Regions from separate parts of the Bacillus sp. 05T21 genome, predicted to be linked through region 2. Evidence: riboswitches for the same ligand, from Rfam matches in the RefSeq annotation. Region 2 holds a riboswitch; each other region holds the start of a gene.

Region 1 (4,218 bases), on a different contig from region 2:
TAATAACGTTAATTCTTTCACTTCTTCAATATCGCTCTCTCGTACTTCTGTATGACGAGAATGCGGAGCAAAAAACACTTCATCAAACCCTTGTAACAATTTCACATGTTGCTCGCGAACCTCATGTTCAAATACACCAAACATTTTTTCCGCAAGAGGATACTTCGGCACACCATAGTGGTAATACAAACCAGCTTGTGCCCCCCAGCAAATATGAAGCGTAGATGTTACATTCGTTTTTGAATACTCCATAATACGTCCAAGCTCTTCCCAATAATCTACTTCTTCAAAAGAAAGAGTTTCAACTGGTGCTCCTGTAATAATGAGTCCATCAAATTTTTCATTCTCAATATCACGGAATGTTTTATAGAAGCTCGTTAAATGATCCTGCGCTACATTGCGAGACAGATGCGATTCCATATGAAGTAAATGAACATCTAATTGCAACGGTGTATTTCCAATTAAACGAAGTAATTGCGCCTCTGTTTCTTGTTTTGTAGGCATTAAATTTAATATAGCAATTTTCAAAGCACGTATATCTTGTGTTACTGCTCGCTCCTTCGTCATTACAAAAATATTTTCCTTCTGCAATACTTTGCGAGCTGGTAAATCTTTATCAATTATGATCGGCATGTTGTTTGCCTCCGACTAGCGCCGCTTCTAAATCTGCAATAATATCAGAAACATCTTCTATACCGACCGATAAACGGATTAAATCAGATGTAACGCCAGCTAAACGCTGATTTTCTGCGCTTAATTGTCTGTGCGTCGTACTAGCAGGATGTATTACACAAGTTCTTGCATCAGCTACATGCGTTACAAGAGTTGCAAGCTTTACATTTGCGATAAATTCTTTCGCTGCTTCTAATCCGCCCTTAATACCAAATGTTAAAACTCCACTAGCACCTTTTTTCAAATACTTTTGTGCTAACGAATAATTTTCATTACTATCTAATCCAGGATAATTCACCCATTCAATGCGATCATGATTAGCAAGCCACTTAGCAACTTCGAGAGCATTTTCACTATGACGCTCCATTCGTAAATGCAATGTTTCAAGGCCAATGTTGCTAATATATGCATTGAATGGGCTCATACAGTTTCCGTAGTCTCTTAATAACTGAACGCGTGCTTTCACAATATACGCTGCTGCTCCAAAATTTTGAACATAGCTTACGCCATGATAACTCGGGTCAGGCTCGACAAGCTCAGGGTATTTTCCATTTGTCCAATCGAAGTTCCCTCCATCTATTACAATCCCACCTAGAGAACTTGCATGGCCATCAATATATTTCGTTGTAGAATGGACAATGATATTTGCCCCATGTTCAAACGCCTGGCATAAATAAGGCGTCGCCAATGTATTATCAACGATAAAAGGTACTTCTAATTCTTTTGCTGCCGCTGAAAGTTCTTTGAAATTCAAAACGTTCATTGCTGGATTTCCTAACGACTCTGCATAAACGAGTTTTGTCTTATCATTAGCAAGTGCCGCAATTTCATCTGCCGTTAAATTAGGATTAAAGAACGTAACATCTATGCCCAGCTTTCGCAAACTCACTCCAAATAAATTAAACGTTCCTCCGTAAACAGTTGAAGAACAAAGTAAATGGTCTCCACTACTGCAAATATTTAAAACCGCAAGCATAATGGCTGCCTGCCCAGAAGCTGTTGCAACAGCCCCTACACCACCTTCTAAATCTGATAACTTCTGCTCAAATGCAGCTAGAGTAGGATTTCCAATACGCGTATATATATATCCTTCTGCCTCTAAATTAAATAGTGCTGCTAAATCATCTGACGTATCATATTTATACGTTGTACTTTGATAAAGTGGCAAAACACGCGTCTCACCATTTTTTGGCGAATAGCCACCTTGCACACAAATCGTTCCTTTCCCCCATGATTCTCCCATCTCTCATTCTCCTTTCTTTTATCCCGCTATTTGCGGGCAGTAAGACTCCCACCTCCAAATTCAGCAAATGCGAGGAAGTTAGGTGGGAGATAACTGCCCGATTGATGAAGGCTAATAATTAGCGGGGGAGGGACAAAACCCCCACTGATTAAAGTTTCACTTTATCCAAAATAAAAAACTGCCCCTTCCCTGAAAACAAGAAAGGAGCAGTTTGAAAACACGCTCTAAGGCTCTTTCTTATCTCTCAGGATTATCACCTGCAGGATTTGGCACAATTCCGTTATACGGCTGTTGCCAAGGTTTCATCGGGCCTGTCCCTCCACCTTTTCTTGATAAGACTATGCAATTACCGTTGATTTTATAGCAATAATTTCCTGATGTCAAATAGTTTTTCTGAATGTTCTAAATTAAATGCAAGGAATTTAATACAAACAATAAAAGAAATATATTCCATATTCATTTGAAAAAGACCTTTTAAAAACTCCAATCCATATATAGAATTAAATAAGTGGTTTAACCGCGTTGGTTTCAAATTTTCATGAGATCCCGATATATTGAATAAGCCACCCCCTCAAAAAGATACTATATATATATTCAATTCACACTAGCATATTTAATCCTTTCTACATGAAAATTTACATAACGGAGGTACAACATGACAAATAAAAAGGACATGCACCATATACTCGTCCTATATGGCATTCTTTTAGGCTCTATAGTCGGAGTCACGGTCTGGTCATTTTTAGTCACAATAAATATCGGAATTCACTTTATTTGGGGATACTTACCTACTCTTTTCTCTTCTCCCCCTTATTACACCATTTGTGTAACAATCATCGGTGGTATCCTCGTTGGTTTAACACAAAAATACTTCGGTACATATCCACGTCTTATGCCCGAAGTGATGGCTGAATATAAAAAAACAGGTAGAATTGAATACCGTTTTGTACATAAAGCTACTTTAACTGCGATTATCGTTTTAATATTTGGAGCAAGTTTAGGACCAGAAGCTGCACTTGTTGGAATTATCGGTGGACTTTGTACATGGGTAGGAGATCGCTTTAAATTTGCTTTAAAGGGAATGAATGAACTAACAGAGGTTGGAATTGGTGCCACTTTAAGTGTTATTTTTAATGCACCATTATTCGGTTATTTAGCTCCGAATGAAAATGAGGGTGAACAAATTAATGAATTTTCGAAAGGAAAAAAAGCAATTGTATATTTAGCTACCACTTTTGCCGGTTTTTCCGTTTACTTATTGCTTAGTAAACTCGATAATCGTGGATCCTTTATTGTTGATTTTGGGGAAGGGTCTCTTGCTCTTAATGAATGGATCGCCTTTCTACCACTTGCTAGCATTGGTGCTATAGTTGGTTTCTTTTATTTCAAATTAGAATTCACATTAGAGAAATTAATCCACCCCTTCAAAGAATACAAGGTATCACTTGGAATTATAGGCGGTATTTTATTAGGAATTACAGGAACTTTTCTTCCTTACACGTTATTCTCAGGGGAACATCAATTAAAAGATTTAGTCGTTGAATGGAGCCATTTATCCTTCTGGGTACTACTTCTTTCAGGAATTTTAAAATTATGTATTACTGCCGTTTGTTTAAATACGGGTTGGCGCGGCGGACATATTTTCCCAATTATATTTGCTGGATCAAGTATCGGATATGCTATAGCTTCTATTATCCCTATAGATCCAATAGCTTCTGTAGCCATCGTCACGACAGCTATTTCAAGCTATGCATTAAGAAAACCAATAGCTATAACATTACTATTACTCATGTTTTTCCCGCTCAATTTATTATTACCGATGCTCGGGGCAGCCGCGATTGGGAATGCATTTCCGCTTCCTAAACATAACGAAACTACAAATTAATATAAAAAAACAGCATTAACATGTAAATGTTAATGCTGTTTTTTCGAGTGGCGATTATAATTTTAATTAAAATTTGCTTGCTACTTTAGCTGCTTCTTCAAGACCTGCAGTAATGATTTCTTCTGCTTTATCTGGGAATTGGTTATGTCCCTCGATAATTACCGTTTCCATGTTTGTTGCACCGAAGAAGCCCATCATGCTCGCTACATATTTTACAGCCATTTCCATTTCAGCTGCTGGTCCTTCAGAATATACGCCGCCGCGTGCATTTAATAATGCAATCTTCTTATCTCCAATAAGCCCAACTGGACCTTCTGTTGTATATTTAAACGTTTTACCAGCACGGTTTAAATAATCAATATACGTGTGTAATACGGCCGGAATCGTTAAGTTCCATAATGGGAAACCGAAAACTACT
Region 2 (4,218 bases):
AGTACCTGCTTTTTTCTTTATTAACAACTTTTCAATTTCATTCAATACACTAGGCTCTACTGATAGTTCCATAATTAACCGGTCAAATTCTACTGGGGGCAATGTCCCTTTCTCTTCTAACCATTTACAAGCTAAAATAGGACGTAATACGTAAAAGTACTTTTTCAACTTTACATTTTCACCTTGTAAAAATTCACGATAGTTTTTTGAAGCCATATGTAAGTAATGATATATCGTTGATTTCGGATTAAAATCCTTTTCACTCATTTGCTGAAGCTGCTCTGGAAGGTTCGAGTTTTCCGAATAAAAAATCGGCGATCGAATCCATTCGAGTAACGCTGGATTTGACTTTGCAAACAGTTGCAAAGCCTTTTTAATATCCCAACCACTTATGTCTAAATCATCACTAATTGGATATTCGATTACATCACGCTTATCATGGATTGATAAATACCATTCTACAGGGTGTATATAAACAAACCTAACATCATAATCACTATCTTTCGATGGAAACCCCCACGCCCGACTCCCTGATTCCACAGCGAATAAAATTTTCACACCATTCTCTTTTTCAATTCGCTCTAGTTCTAATTCAATTTTCTCTCTCATTTCATACCATCTCCATTTTTTGATTATTTCCCTGGGAATTCGACAAATATACGACTAATTTTACTATATACCAAAACAGCTGTCAGACAATTTCTGACAGCTCAATAAAGCACCTATTTTTTATTTTCAATTACAGTAGCAGTAATTCGTTCAAACTCTTTTTGAATTTCCTCTTTATATGCATCCACTTTTGAAAAATCCATAGCAGCAATATAAATTCGTTCTAATTTATCACGAACTGATTTTGCTTTTGCTAAGAAAGACATTGCCTCATTCATTTTTGCTTTATATTGAATGGAAACGTCACGAATTTCTGTAGCATACTTCTCATCCGTCCCCGGTTTAACAATAAGAGCATACATATCTATAATCTCATCACCTTCGCGACTTGGAAAATATTCATGTGGTGCGGTACTATCAAAAATTGCAAATCCCAATTCTCTTACGATAATCATATCGAGACTATTTGGATCAAATCCACAATGATATACTTCTACTTCAAACCCTTTTTCTTCTGCTGCCTTCGATAACTTTTTAAGCATTGTTGATTTTCCAGAACCTGGGCGTCCTTTTATAAAATAACGATGTGGTAATCCTTCTGTTAAATTAGGAACAAAATCAACTGCTCCTTTCGGTGTAGCAGCTCCTAAAAAACGATGTTTCACAATCGATTGTTCTCCCTTTTTATCTGCAAATAATTTCTGAATTAGCTGTTCTGTTAGTTCATTTGCTTTATTAAAATCAATGTTATTAATATATATTTTCTCCCACTCATCATGTATAACTAACGCCTCTTTAAAACATCCGTAAGCAGATTTGAAAGCCTTGCCCGCTTCTAATACAAACCGTTCAATTTCTAACTTCTGCTTTCTTAATTTATCTGAGTCCCAAGCAACTCCTAAATTTATATACTCTTCAATAACTCCTGGCATTTTCGGCTCAATAACATGCGGTGATGTTCCATCAACAATTCCTACTTTTAATTTCGGAATAATCACTCCATCAACTGACTTATTATCAGAAGAACAATGCAAAAGTTCAATATCATATCCTTTTTCAACCCATTCACGACCTATTGCCTTAATTAAAGAAGATTTTCCCGTTCCTGGACCACCCTTTAAAATAAACAACCTATCTAGTCCTTTTAAATTCTCTTCGTATAAATTATGAAATCCTCTAGCTGTATTGCCACCAGCATAATAATTCAATACATTCCCTGTCACTGCACTCACTCCTTCGCAACAGTCTACTTACATAAGCTACAATATGCGAGCAACTTTATTTGGGTGAACACCTAATTTGTATTGCACGAAAAAAGGAAATGAATTACAATTTAAATATCACAAACATTCCGAATTTAAAACCGAATAAACCTTTATCAAGAGAGGCAGAGGGACCGGTCCTTTGAAGCCCAGCAACCTCAGTTTATGCAAACTGAATAGGTGCTAATTCCTGCAAAATGCATTGCATTTTGGAAGATAAAACTCAACTAGTATGTAAAGCTCATCTTTCTTGATTATGAAGGATGGGCTTTTTATTATTTGAAAAAAATATATTGGAGGTATGTAAAATGAAAGTAATTGATCTATCACAAACGTTTGAAAATAATATGTCTCAATTTCCTGGAACACCAAAAATCCAACTAGAAGCCATTACAAGCGTTGAAGAAACAGGTTATCAAGTTACGAATTTTCATTCTGTCGTTCATGTTGGTACGCATTGTGATGCGCCTGCTCATTTCATTTCAGGCGCAACCACTATTGATCAATTACCCCTAAATCAATTTGTAGGCGAAGCTGTCCTTATCGATGTGACTCATGTTCAAGAGCGAAAATTACCTAAGGAAGTATTACATACTGTCGACATAAAAGAAGGTGATATTGTCATTTTCCATTCCAATCTATCTAATAAATGGAATACCGAAGCTTATGAGAAAGAAGCGTTTTATCTTTCCGAAGAATTAGCTGAAGAACTAGTTCAATTAAAAGTAAAATCTGTCGGTTTAGATTTTATTTCTCCTGATGAGGTAACGACAGAAACATCACCGATTCATCACATACTGTTAGGAAATAATATTTACTTAATTGAAAACTTAACAAACTTAGATGCCATTAAAGCGAAACGATTCTTTTTCTCAGCAGCACCTTTAAAAATTAAAAATAGTGACGGTGCTTTCGCAAGGGCATTCGCTGTTATTTTTTAAACATGGTCTACAAAAAAAGCAAAGATCACTTTTGACCTTTGCTTTTATATTTTTTATTTAAGTTAAAAAAGAATTGTTCCACCCTTGGGCGTATCCAAGCTAAATAATCTTTCTCTTTCTTCTTTGTACAAGCTATCTCTTCCCCATCTACCATTCCGACAAGTTCTAGCTCTAACAGTTGCCTCGTAAATGCTAATATATTTACTTCTTCGGCCGGATACTCTTCTTTTAATTTCGCCTCAATTTCGCCCAATAAAAAACCGTCACGCATCATTGCCAATGCATCAATCCAAAGTGGCGGCATTTCATATTTTTCTCCTGTAATTATATCTTTTACAATATAATTATTTTGCTCTTTTCGAAATTGAATCGTGTGTAAACATACAGTCGAATTTAATGTTAATTCCATCATACCACCCCTTTCATCATATCTGCATAGAAAAAAGGATGCGCGTGCACCCCATCTTTTCTTTTCATAACACTACCGAACCGTTACACGAGCTAAAAGCTCTATGTCGATATTTTCCTCCATTATAAACGAAGTGTTTTATAAAAAAAACCCTTCTTGAAACATTTTATAAAATGTTTATATTTACACAACAAGAACACTTTTCTGAAAAATAATTTCGTCTACTGCACTACACTGTTGGTAAATAAATTTCCACTTTCGTTCCTATCCCCATACTACTTTCAATCGCGATACTCCCTTGATGTTCTTCAATAATTTTATATGTAATCATTAATCCAAGACCTGTACCATTCTCTTTTGTTGTATAAAAAGCTTTTCCGATCTTTTCTATTTTCTCATTTTCTATCCCAATACCTTGATCTTCAACAGAAATACACAAGTTCTCTCCAGCTTTTTCATATGCCAGAATCTGAATATCCCCGCCTCCTGGCATCGATTCAATTCCATTTTTGATGATATTTAACAACACTTGTTTTAATTGCTTGTCATCACCATTTATAACGGGTAAATTTCCATCTACTTGCAAATGAAATTTCACTTTATATTGAGTCGCATAACTTTCCATTAGCTGGACAACATATAAAAGGATTTCTCGTATATTACACCATTCATAATTTATTGGTTTCGGTTTCCCTAATAACATCAATTCACTAACAAATCCGTTAATCCTTTCAATTTCTTGTAACATAATGTCATAGCTCATCGTATCAGCAGGGTTTCTTTCTTTTTGCATTTGCGTAAACCCTTTTAAAGCTGTTAATGGATTTCGAATTTCATGAGCAATTGTTGTAGACATTGTCCCAATAACAGCTAAATTTTCCGTCTCTTTCATATTGTTCATCATCTCAACAACCGTTCTTACATAAGACTGAAATCGTTTTAACAAAGAATGTGAAATAATGAAATAGAATATACATAAAACAAGTGGAATCACAAC
Region 3 (4,218 bases), on a different contig from region 2:
TGTTGATGCGGTTTCTTATTTTGAGAAGATAACAACTCGTTTATTTTTTCAATATATATTTTTCCTAATAAGAAACGCGTGTGAACATTGTTCCGCGCGTTTTTTGTCTATCTAAAAGCGTGCTGCAATGAATAGAAGATTGGGGTTATGAGTTTTAGAGGAAATAAGGGAGGAATTTAAATGTATTTACACGGCACAAGCCGAATCAATGGGCAAGGACACTTAGAAATTGGTGGGTGCGATACGACGCAGCTAGCAAAACAATACGGAACACCACTTTATGTATACGATGAAGAGTCTATTCGAGGAAAGTGCCGCGCGTTTCATCGTGCTTTTAAAGAAAGTGGTTTCTCTTATCAAGTAGCATATGCAAGCAAGGCGTTCTTGTGCATGGAGATGTGCCGAGTAGCTCGTGAAGAGAATATGTCTTTAGATGTTGTTTCTGGAGGAGAATTATATACTGCGCTCCAAGCTGGTTTTCCGGCATCGCGTATTCATTTTCACGGAAATAATAAAACAGAAGAAGAAATGATTATGGCTCTTCAGGCGAATATCGGTTGTTTTGTAGTAGATAATTTCTTAGAATTAGAAATCTTGCACGATTTAGCAATGCAACATGGGAAATTTGTGAACATATTAATCCGTGTAACGCCTGGAGTAGAGGCACATACACACGAATATATAACAACAGGTCAAGAGGATTCGAAATTTGGATTTGGTGTTTCAAATGGTCAAGCGATGCAAGCAATTGAGCTTGCCTTGCAAAAATCAAATTATAATGTGCTAGGAATTCACTCGCACATCGGATCACAAATATTTGAAACGGCTGGATTTGTTCGAGCAATTGAAGTACTCCGCCAATTTTTAGAAGAAGTGAGAGAGCGAACACATTATGTGATGAAAGTATTAAATGTGGGCGGAGGTTTCGGTATACGTTATACGGATTCAGATACACCGTTAACACTTGAAACGTATGTGCACGCTGTAACAAGTACGATAAGAGAACAATTTACATTATGTGAATATCCGCTTCCAGAAGTATGGATTGAACCAGGTCGTAGTATCGTAGGTGATGCGGGAACAACACTTTATACAGTCGGAGCGGTGAAAGAGATTCCTGGCATTCGGAAATATGTTTCAGTCGATGGTGGAATGACAGATAATTTAAGACCAGCTCTATACGGAGCCCGTTATGAGGCGATGTTGGCGAATCGAGGGAATGATGAGAATGAGGAACTCGTTTCGATTGCTGGGAAATGCTGTGAAAGTGGAGATATGCTGATTTGGGATATTAACTTACCGCAAGTTGCTTCTTCTGATTTACTAGCAATTTCTTGTACGGGGGCATATGGGTACTCGATGGCGAATAATTATAATCGTATTCGTAGACCAGCTGTCGTCTTTGCAAAAGGCGGGACGTCACAAATTGTCGTAGAACGTGAAACATATGAAAATATCATTGGGAACGATCGCATACGTATTAAAGAGCTGGTGTGAATGAGAAAGAAGGAGTTGTCTAGTAAAGGCAACTCCTTTTAAAAAAAGAAAAATAATTAAATATATCGGAAAACTAGGATTGAAAAAAATCAGAATTGTGATAAAATACAAATACAAAGCTTATCAAGAGAAGCTGAGGGAACTGGCCCTACGAAGCTCGGCAACCTGCTTATAGAAAGCAAGGTGCTAAATCCAGCAAAATGGAATCCATTTTGAAAGATAAGGTAAAATATATTACCGAACAGTCTTTTCGAAATGGGAAAGATTTTTTTTTGAATAAAAAGGGGGGCTGTTTGCGTGAGCGTACGGGAGCATTTTGATGAAGTATCTGAGAAAATTCAAGCGATGCTTGCTGATATGAAATATGGTTCCATTACAATTGTTGTGCAAGATGGAAAAGTGATTCAATTAGAAAAAAGTGAAAAGGTTCGTTTAAAGTAAAAAGCGCTGACTAGAAAAACTAGAGGCGGTTTTAATCTATTTTTAATAGGTTAAAGCCGTCTTTTTGCTTTTACAGGGGGAAAAAACATGTTGACGTACGAAACGTGGAAAGAAAATAGTGTTTCATTTTCTAAAGAAGATGAAACGAAAGGCGCGCTATCAGTATTAAGTTGGGCTTATAACGAATATAAAGATGAAATTGTATATGCATGTAGCTTTGGGGTGGAGGGAATGGCTTTATTGCATCTTATAAACCAAGTAAATCCATCTGCTAAAGTTGTATTTTTGGATACAAATGTTCATTTTCAAGAAACGTACGAATTAATTAAGAAGGTACGCGAGAGATTTCCTTCATTAAATATTATAGAAAAACAGCCAGAACTTACACTCGATGAACAAGCGAAGCTTCATGGAGAGAAGTTATGGGAAAGTAATCCGAATCTTTGCTGTAGTATTAGAAAAATTTTACCGTTAGAAAAATCATTAGCAGCGGAAAAAGCGTGGATATCAGGCTTAAGAAGGGAACAATCAGAAACGCGTAAGCATACACAGTTTATAAATCAAGATCGTCGTTTTCAATCTATTAAAGTTTGTCCGCTCATTCATTGGACTTGGAAAGAAGTTTGGCGATATGTATATAAACATAGTTTGCCGTATAACCCATTGCATGATGTTGGCTATCCGAGTATTGGGTGTGAGAAATGTACATTACCTGTAGGTGATGGTGGCAACTCAAGAGATGGAAGATGGGCTGGGAAAATGAAGACGGAATGTGGCCTTCACTTTCAATGAGATAGATTTTGAAATAAAGCTAAGAAGGGATATAAGAAGATGAGTACAACAAATGAATTAGTAAACCGCATTGATGAAACATATGAAATATCGAACATTGTAAAGGAAATCGAGATAGACAAAATTGCACTTAGTGATTTAGAACTTTTGGCGACAGGAGGATATAGCCCTCTTACAGGATTTTTAGGGGAGAGAGATTATGATTCAGTAGTAGAAACGCTTCGTTTAGCAAATGGTAGCGTATGGAGTATACCGATTACACTACCGGTAACAGAAGAAGTAGCCGAGAAACTGCAGGTTGGAGAGGAAGTAAAACTTGTCAACGCCGGAAATGTATATGGTGTTATTCAAATAGAAGATATTTTTGTACCAGATAAAGAAAAAGAAGCGTTACTTGTATATAAAACGACGGATGAAGCACATCCAGGGGTGAAAAAATTATATGAACGACCAAACGTTTACGTTGGAGGAGCTATTATTCTTACAAAACGCTTTGGAAATAATCCGTTTCCTTCTTATCATTTAGATCCAATTGAAACGAGAGAAGAATTTAAAAAACGCGCTTGGAAAACAGTAGTTGGATTTCAAACGAGAAACCCAGTACATCGTGCCCATGAGTATATTCAAAAATCTGCCCTTGAAATTGTAGATGGTCTCTTTTTAAATCCGCTCGTTGGGGAAACGAAGTCAGATGATATTCCTGCTGATGTAAGGATGGAAAGCTATGAAGTATTACTTCAAAACTATTATCCGAAAGATCGTGTCTTTTTAGGTGTATTTCCTGCAGCAATGCGTTACGCAGGACCAAGGGAAGCGATATTTCATGCACTAGTAAGAAAGAACTTTGGTTGTACCCACTTTATTGTAGGGCGTGATCATGCTGGGGTAGGGGACTATTACGGAACATATGAAGCGCAGGAAATCTTTACGAATTTTACAGTAGAAGAGTTAGGGATTACGCCGTTATTTTTTGAACATAGTTTTTACTGCACGAAATGTGAAGCAATGGCTTCAACGAAAACATGTCCGCATGGAAAAGAAGACCGTGTCATCTTATCGGGTACGAAAGTACGAGAAATGTTAAGGAATGGTGAGATTCCGCCAAGTACATTTAGTCGTAAAGAAGTAGTGGAAGTGCTAATTAAAGGTTTGAAAAAAGAAGTAGTAACAGAATAGGGAGAGAATGAGATGGATACGAATATTACTTGGCATACAGCTTCTGTTTCAAAAGATGAGAGAAGAGTGAAGAATGGGCATCACAGTTTTGTAGTTTGGTTTACTGGTTTATCAGCTTCGGGTAAATCTACAGTAGCGAATGCGGTTGCTCGCAAACTGTTTGAAAAGAATATCGGAAATTATGTGCTAGATGGGGATAATATTCGCCAAGGTTTAAATAAAGATTTAGGTTTTTCTGAAAGTGATCGCATGGAAAATATAAGACGTATTGGTGAAGTGGCGAAGTTATTTGTAGATCAAGGAACTGTTGTC
Region 4 (4,218 bases), on a different contig from region 2:
TACTAACAACCGTGACCATATTGAAAAAGCACGTGAAGACTTCCACGTTGGTAACTTATACTTCAACCGTGGATGTACTGGTGCAATCGTAGGTTACCAACCATTCGGTGGCTTTAACATGTCTGGTACAGACTCTAAAGCTGGTGGTCCTGACTACTTAGCACTTCACATGCAAGCAAAAACTACTTCTGAAACTTTATAAGAAATAGTAGAAGAGATCTTCACAGTCTGTGAAGATCTCTTCTTTTTGAGAAACTCTCTATAATAGGAGTTAGTTAATTTGAATCGAAAGGTATTACCATATATTACTATTTGGTGGTTAGAACTAGCTAAACCCTATTAATATCGGGATAAACATGTAAATAGAAACAAAACAACGAGAAAAATTGACTTATTAGTCATATTTTTTAGTATTCATTTTGAGGATTTCCTGTATAATACAATTTGAAAGAAAATCTATGGTTAGACAAGAGAACACTCCTTTCGGCTTTGCTAACTGAAAGGAGTGTTTTTTTTTAGGTCGCTAAAAACTCTTCTGTACTCATTATATTTGCGTATACTCCATTTAAACTCGCCAAAATTGTATTATGAATATAAACAGCTGGTATAGTAGCATTCTTAAATGAAAGATCTTTTGTAGCACAAGCATCGTGTATTACGGTACAGTGAAGGCCAAAATCAAAAGCAGCTCTTACTGTAGCATCAATACACATATGGGTCATCATCCCGCATATTACGACGTGCTCAATTCCTGAACGTTGTAATTGTTCTAGAAGATCAGTTTCTCGGAAGCTATTTGGATAATGTTTAAGGATAACGGTTTCCTCTCTAAGTGGACGGACATTTTCGTGAATATGGACACCTTCTGTATTGGGTAGGAAAAAGGTAGCGCTATCTTTTATAGCTACATGTTGGATATGAAAAATAGGTTCGTTTCTTATTCTAAAATGTTGTAGTAGCTGACTAGCATATTCACTTGCTTCTACTGGATTACGTAATTCCATCATTCCGCTTGGAAAATAATCATTTTGAATGTCGACGAGCAAAAGAGCTGTTTTCATATATCTATCTTCCTCCGATTTCATATTCAAATAATGTTATTCAATGAGTAGAGAAGATTCTCCTTTTTAAAAGTATGAGTGAGAAGGATTTTACATAACTTTAAAAATCACTATTGTATTGTTACTTCTTATTTAAAAATTTAAATAGAGAAATAATTAATGTTTTTTCTAAAAATTGTATTGACTCTCATTATTCTGAGTTCTATAATAAGACTTAATTAAACGACAATTAAATCGATACACTCTTATCCAGAGAGGTGGAGGGACTGGCCCTACGATACCTCAGCAACGGATTTTTTAATACCGTGCTAACTCCAGCAAGCCTATAAAGGCTTGGAAGATGAGAAGATGTGAATGAGTACATATAAAAGTGCTCTCCTTCTTATCTTTTATTACTGATAAGAAGGAGAGCACTTTTTATTTTACCTCGAAAGCTCTACTTCAAGTTTTTACAGCATATAGGAGGGAAGAAAATGATTTCTTTTAACAATGTAAGTAAAGTATATGAATCAGGTGGGCAATCTGTTCATGCGGTTGAGGATGTAACGCTGTCAGTTGAAAAGGGCGAAATTTTTGGCATTATCGGATTTAGTGGTGCTGGAAAGAGTACGTTATTACGTTTAGTAAATATGTTAGAAAGACCAACTGCAGGAACAATTTCAATAGATGATAAAGATATTACATCATTATCGGCGAAAGAATTACGGAAACTAAGACAAAGAATTGGGATGATTTTCCAAAGTTTTAATCTATTTAATTCAAGAACGGTGTTTGGGAACATTGCTTATCCATTAAGGTTAGCGAAATTGCCGAAGAATGAGATAAAAGAAAGAGTGAATGAACTACTAAAATTTGTTGGTTTAGAAGATAAAGCGAACTATTATCCAGAACAGTTATCAGGTGGGCAAAAGCAGCGTGTTGGGATTGCAAGAGCACTTGCGACATCACCGGATATTCTCATATGTGATGAGGCAACATCAGCTTTAGATCCGGAAACAACGACAGAAATCTTAAATTTATTAAAGAAGGTAAATAGAGAGTACAATTTAACGATTCTACTTATTACACATGAAATGCACGTTGTGAAAGAGATTTGTCACCGTGTAGCCGTTATGGAAAAAGGAAAAGTAATTGAAGAAGGAAAACTGTTTGACGTTTTCACACAACCAAAAACAAAGACCACTCAAAATTTTGTACGCTCTGTTATTAATGATCACTTACCAGAAAGTGTTCTAGCGAAAATTCAAAACGGAGGTCAGATTTATCGCCTGACTTTTACTGGGGAAGAGACAGGGCAGCCTGTACTATCATATATTGCGAAAAACTATAACGTCGATGTAAATGTTCTTTATGGAAATATTATTGAACTCCAAAATGTGCTATTTGGAAATCTTCTTGTAGAGCTACAAGGTGAACAGAAAGAAATTCAAAAAGCATTACAACATCTAAGACTGCAAGTGCAGCTGAAGGAGGTAGAAGCTCATGCGAGTTGATTGGAGTATATTTTGGCCTCGCATATTAGATGCGACGGGGGATACCCTTTTAATGGTAATTGTAACCCTTATATTCGCTACAATTCTTGGTATACCTCTAGGTTTACTATTGTATGTAACGAGAAAAGGAAATTTTTTAGAAAATAAATGGGTCTTTTCTATTCTTAATATCATAATTAATACAATTCGTCCGGTTCCATTCATTATCTTTTTAGTAGCTTTAAGCCCACTAACAAGAAGTGTTATTGGAACGACGATTGGAACGGCTGCAGCAATCTTCCCAATGACGTTAGTTGCATCAATTGGTATTGCTAGAATGGTTGAAACAAATCTTGTTTCCGTTCCGAAAGGGGTAATTGAAGCAGCACAAGCAATGGGCGCTTCACCACTTAGAATTGTTTTTGAAATCCTCGTACCAGAAGCTTTAGCACCATTGATCTTAGGTGTCACGTTTATGACGGTTGGTTTAATTGAATTTTCTGCAGTTGCTGGGCTTGTCGGTGGTGGCGGTCTTGGTGACTTAGCAATGACATATGGTTATCAACGCTTTGATACGTCAGTTATGTTTGTAACGGTCGTTTTACTTATTATTCTTGTACAGGTAGCTCAAAATTTAGGGAACTACTTTGCGAAAGTTTTTTTACGCAGATCATAAAAAGGAAGAGGGGAAAAGAAAATGAAGAAAATTTTAGCATTTGCATTATCAGCGATCGTAGGAATTACAGCGTTAAGCGGCTGCTCAGGTGGAGACACAGGTGCAGGAGCGAAAGAGAAAGTAGTTCGCGTCGGTGTAACTGGAACAGATGGAGACGTTTGGGAAATTTTAAAGAAAAAAGCTGAAAAAGAAGGGATTAAAATTAAACTGGTTGAGTTCTCTGATTACACAACACCCAACAAAGCGTTAGCTGATGGAGATATTGAACTAAACTCATTCCAGCACATCGCTTTCTTAGAGCAATTTAAAAAGGAGCATAAGTTAGATATTACAGCTGTTGGTACAACGCAAATTGCACCGATGGGCTTATACTCTGAAAAATATAAGAAAGCAAATGAAATCCCAGATGGTTCGGAAATTGCTATTCCGAATGATCCAACGAACCAAGCACGTGCATTAAAACTTCTTGATGCAGCTGGATTATTAAAGCTTAAGAAAGATTTTGGTCTATTTGGGGATCCAAGCGGTATCGCTGAAAATCCGAAGAAGTTAAAAATCACACCGGTTATCGCACAGCAAACACCTCGTGTATTAAAAGATGTAGCAGCTTCAGTTATTAATAACGGTGTTGCTGGTCAAGCTGGATTAGATCCAGCGAAGGATCCTATTTTCTTAGAAGATCCAAAGAATGAAAATGCAAAGGCCTATATTAATATTTTCGCAGCTCGTACGAAAGACAAAGATGATCCAACGCTGAAAAAAGTAATTGAATTGTATCATTCAAAAGAAGTAACAGATGCAATTAAGAAAGAAACGAATGATGGTTCAATTTCAGTAGATCTTTCACTTGATGAGCTTGCAAAAATCGCAAAATAATATTGAGTTTAACGGACTAGCAGTAGGAACCCCTCCGCTGTTAGCTCGTTCAACATATAATCTACTTAACAAACAAAACCCTAATTCTGTACCTTCCAATTTTGTATAACATAGAATCCAATGTTTGTTAAGT

Evidence for each region. Region 2 has a riboswitch for S-adenosylmethionine ahead of AC1DKZ_RS19460 (cyclase family protein). Riboswitches for the same ligand answer to the same signal wherever they lie in the genome.
Region 1: another riboswitch for S-adenosylmethionine. It lies ahead of AC1DKZ_RS15955 (bifunctional O-acetylhomoserine aminocarboxypropyltransferase/cysteine synthase); the one in region 2 lies ahead of AC1DKZ_RS19460 (cyclase family protein).
Region 3: another riboswitch for S-adenosylmethionine. It lies ahead of AC1DKZ_RS06150 (YezD family protein); the one in region 2 lies ahead of AC1DKZ_RS19460 (cyclase family protein).
Region 4: another riboswitch for S-adenosylmethionine. It lies ahead of AC1DKZ_RS28835 (methionine ABC transporter ATP-binding protein); the one in region 2 lies ahead of AC1DKZ_RS19460 (cyclase family protein).

The regions. Positions count from the first base shown of each region.
Region 1 is NZ_JBFTMD010000007.1:200,266-204,483, forward strand. It holds gene metA (homoserine O-acetyltransferase MetA) at 1-633, opposite strand, end outside; gene AC1DKZ_RS15955 (bifunctional O-acetylhomoserine aminocarboxypropyltransferase/cysteine synthase) at 617-1,915, opposite strand; SAM riboswitch class I at 2,150-2,254, opposite strand; gene AC1DKZ_RS15960 (chloride channel protein) at 2,571-3,800, shown strand; gene AC1DKZ_RS15965 (FMN-dependent NADH-azoreductase) at 3,867-4,218, opposite strand, start outside.
Region 2 is NZ_JBFTMD010000011.1:126,355-130,572, forward strand. It holds gene AC1DKZ_RS19450 (nucleotidyltransferase domain-containing protein) at 1-609, opposite strand, end outside; gene AC1DKZ_RS19455 (PRK06851 family protein) at 723-1,832, opposite strand; SAM riboswitch class I at 1,982-2,094, shown strand; gene AC1DKZ_RS19460 (cyclase family protein) at 2,180-2,812, shown strand; gene AC1DKZ_RS19465 (hypothetical protein) at 2,838-3,221, opposite strand; gene AC1DKZ_RS19470 (ATP-binding protein) at 3,451-4,218, opposite strand, start outside.
Region 3 is NZ_JBFTMD010000002.1:238,920-243,137, reverse strand. It holds gene lysA (diaminopimelate decarboxylase) at 181-1,497, shown strand; SAM riboswitch class I at 1,615-1,723, shown strand; gene AC1DKZ_RS06150 (YezD family protein) at 1,795-1,938, shown strand; gene AC1DKZ_RS06145 (phosphoadenylyl-sulfate reductase) at 2,026-2,730, shown strand; gene sat (sulfate adenylyltransferase) at 2,770-3,906, shown strand; gene cysC (adenylyl-sulfate kinase) at 3,919-4,218, shown strand, end outside.
Region 4 is NZ_JBFTMD010000031.1:17,700-21,917, reverse strand. It holds gene pruA (L-glutamate gamma-semialdehyde dehydrogenase) at 1-202, shown strand, start outside; gene AC1DKZ_RS28840 (cysteine hydrolase family protein) at 516-1,061, opposite strand; SAM riboswitch class I at 1,304-1,408, shown strand; gene AC1DKZ_RS28835 (methionine ABC transporter ATP-binding protein) at 1,535-2,554, shown strand; gene AC1DKZ_RS28830 (methionine ABC transporter permease) at 2,544-3,209, shown strand; gene AC1DKZ_RS28825 (MetQ/NlpA family ABC transporter substrate-binding protein) at 3,231-4,085, shown strand.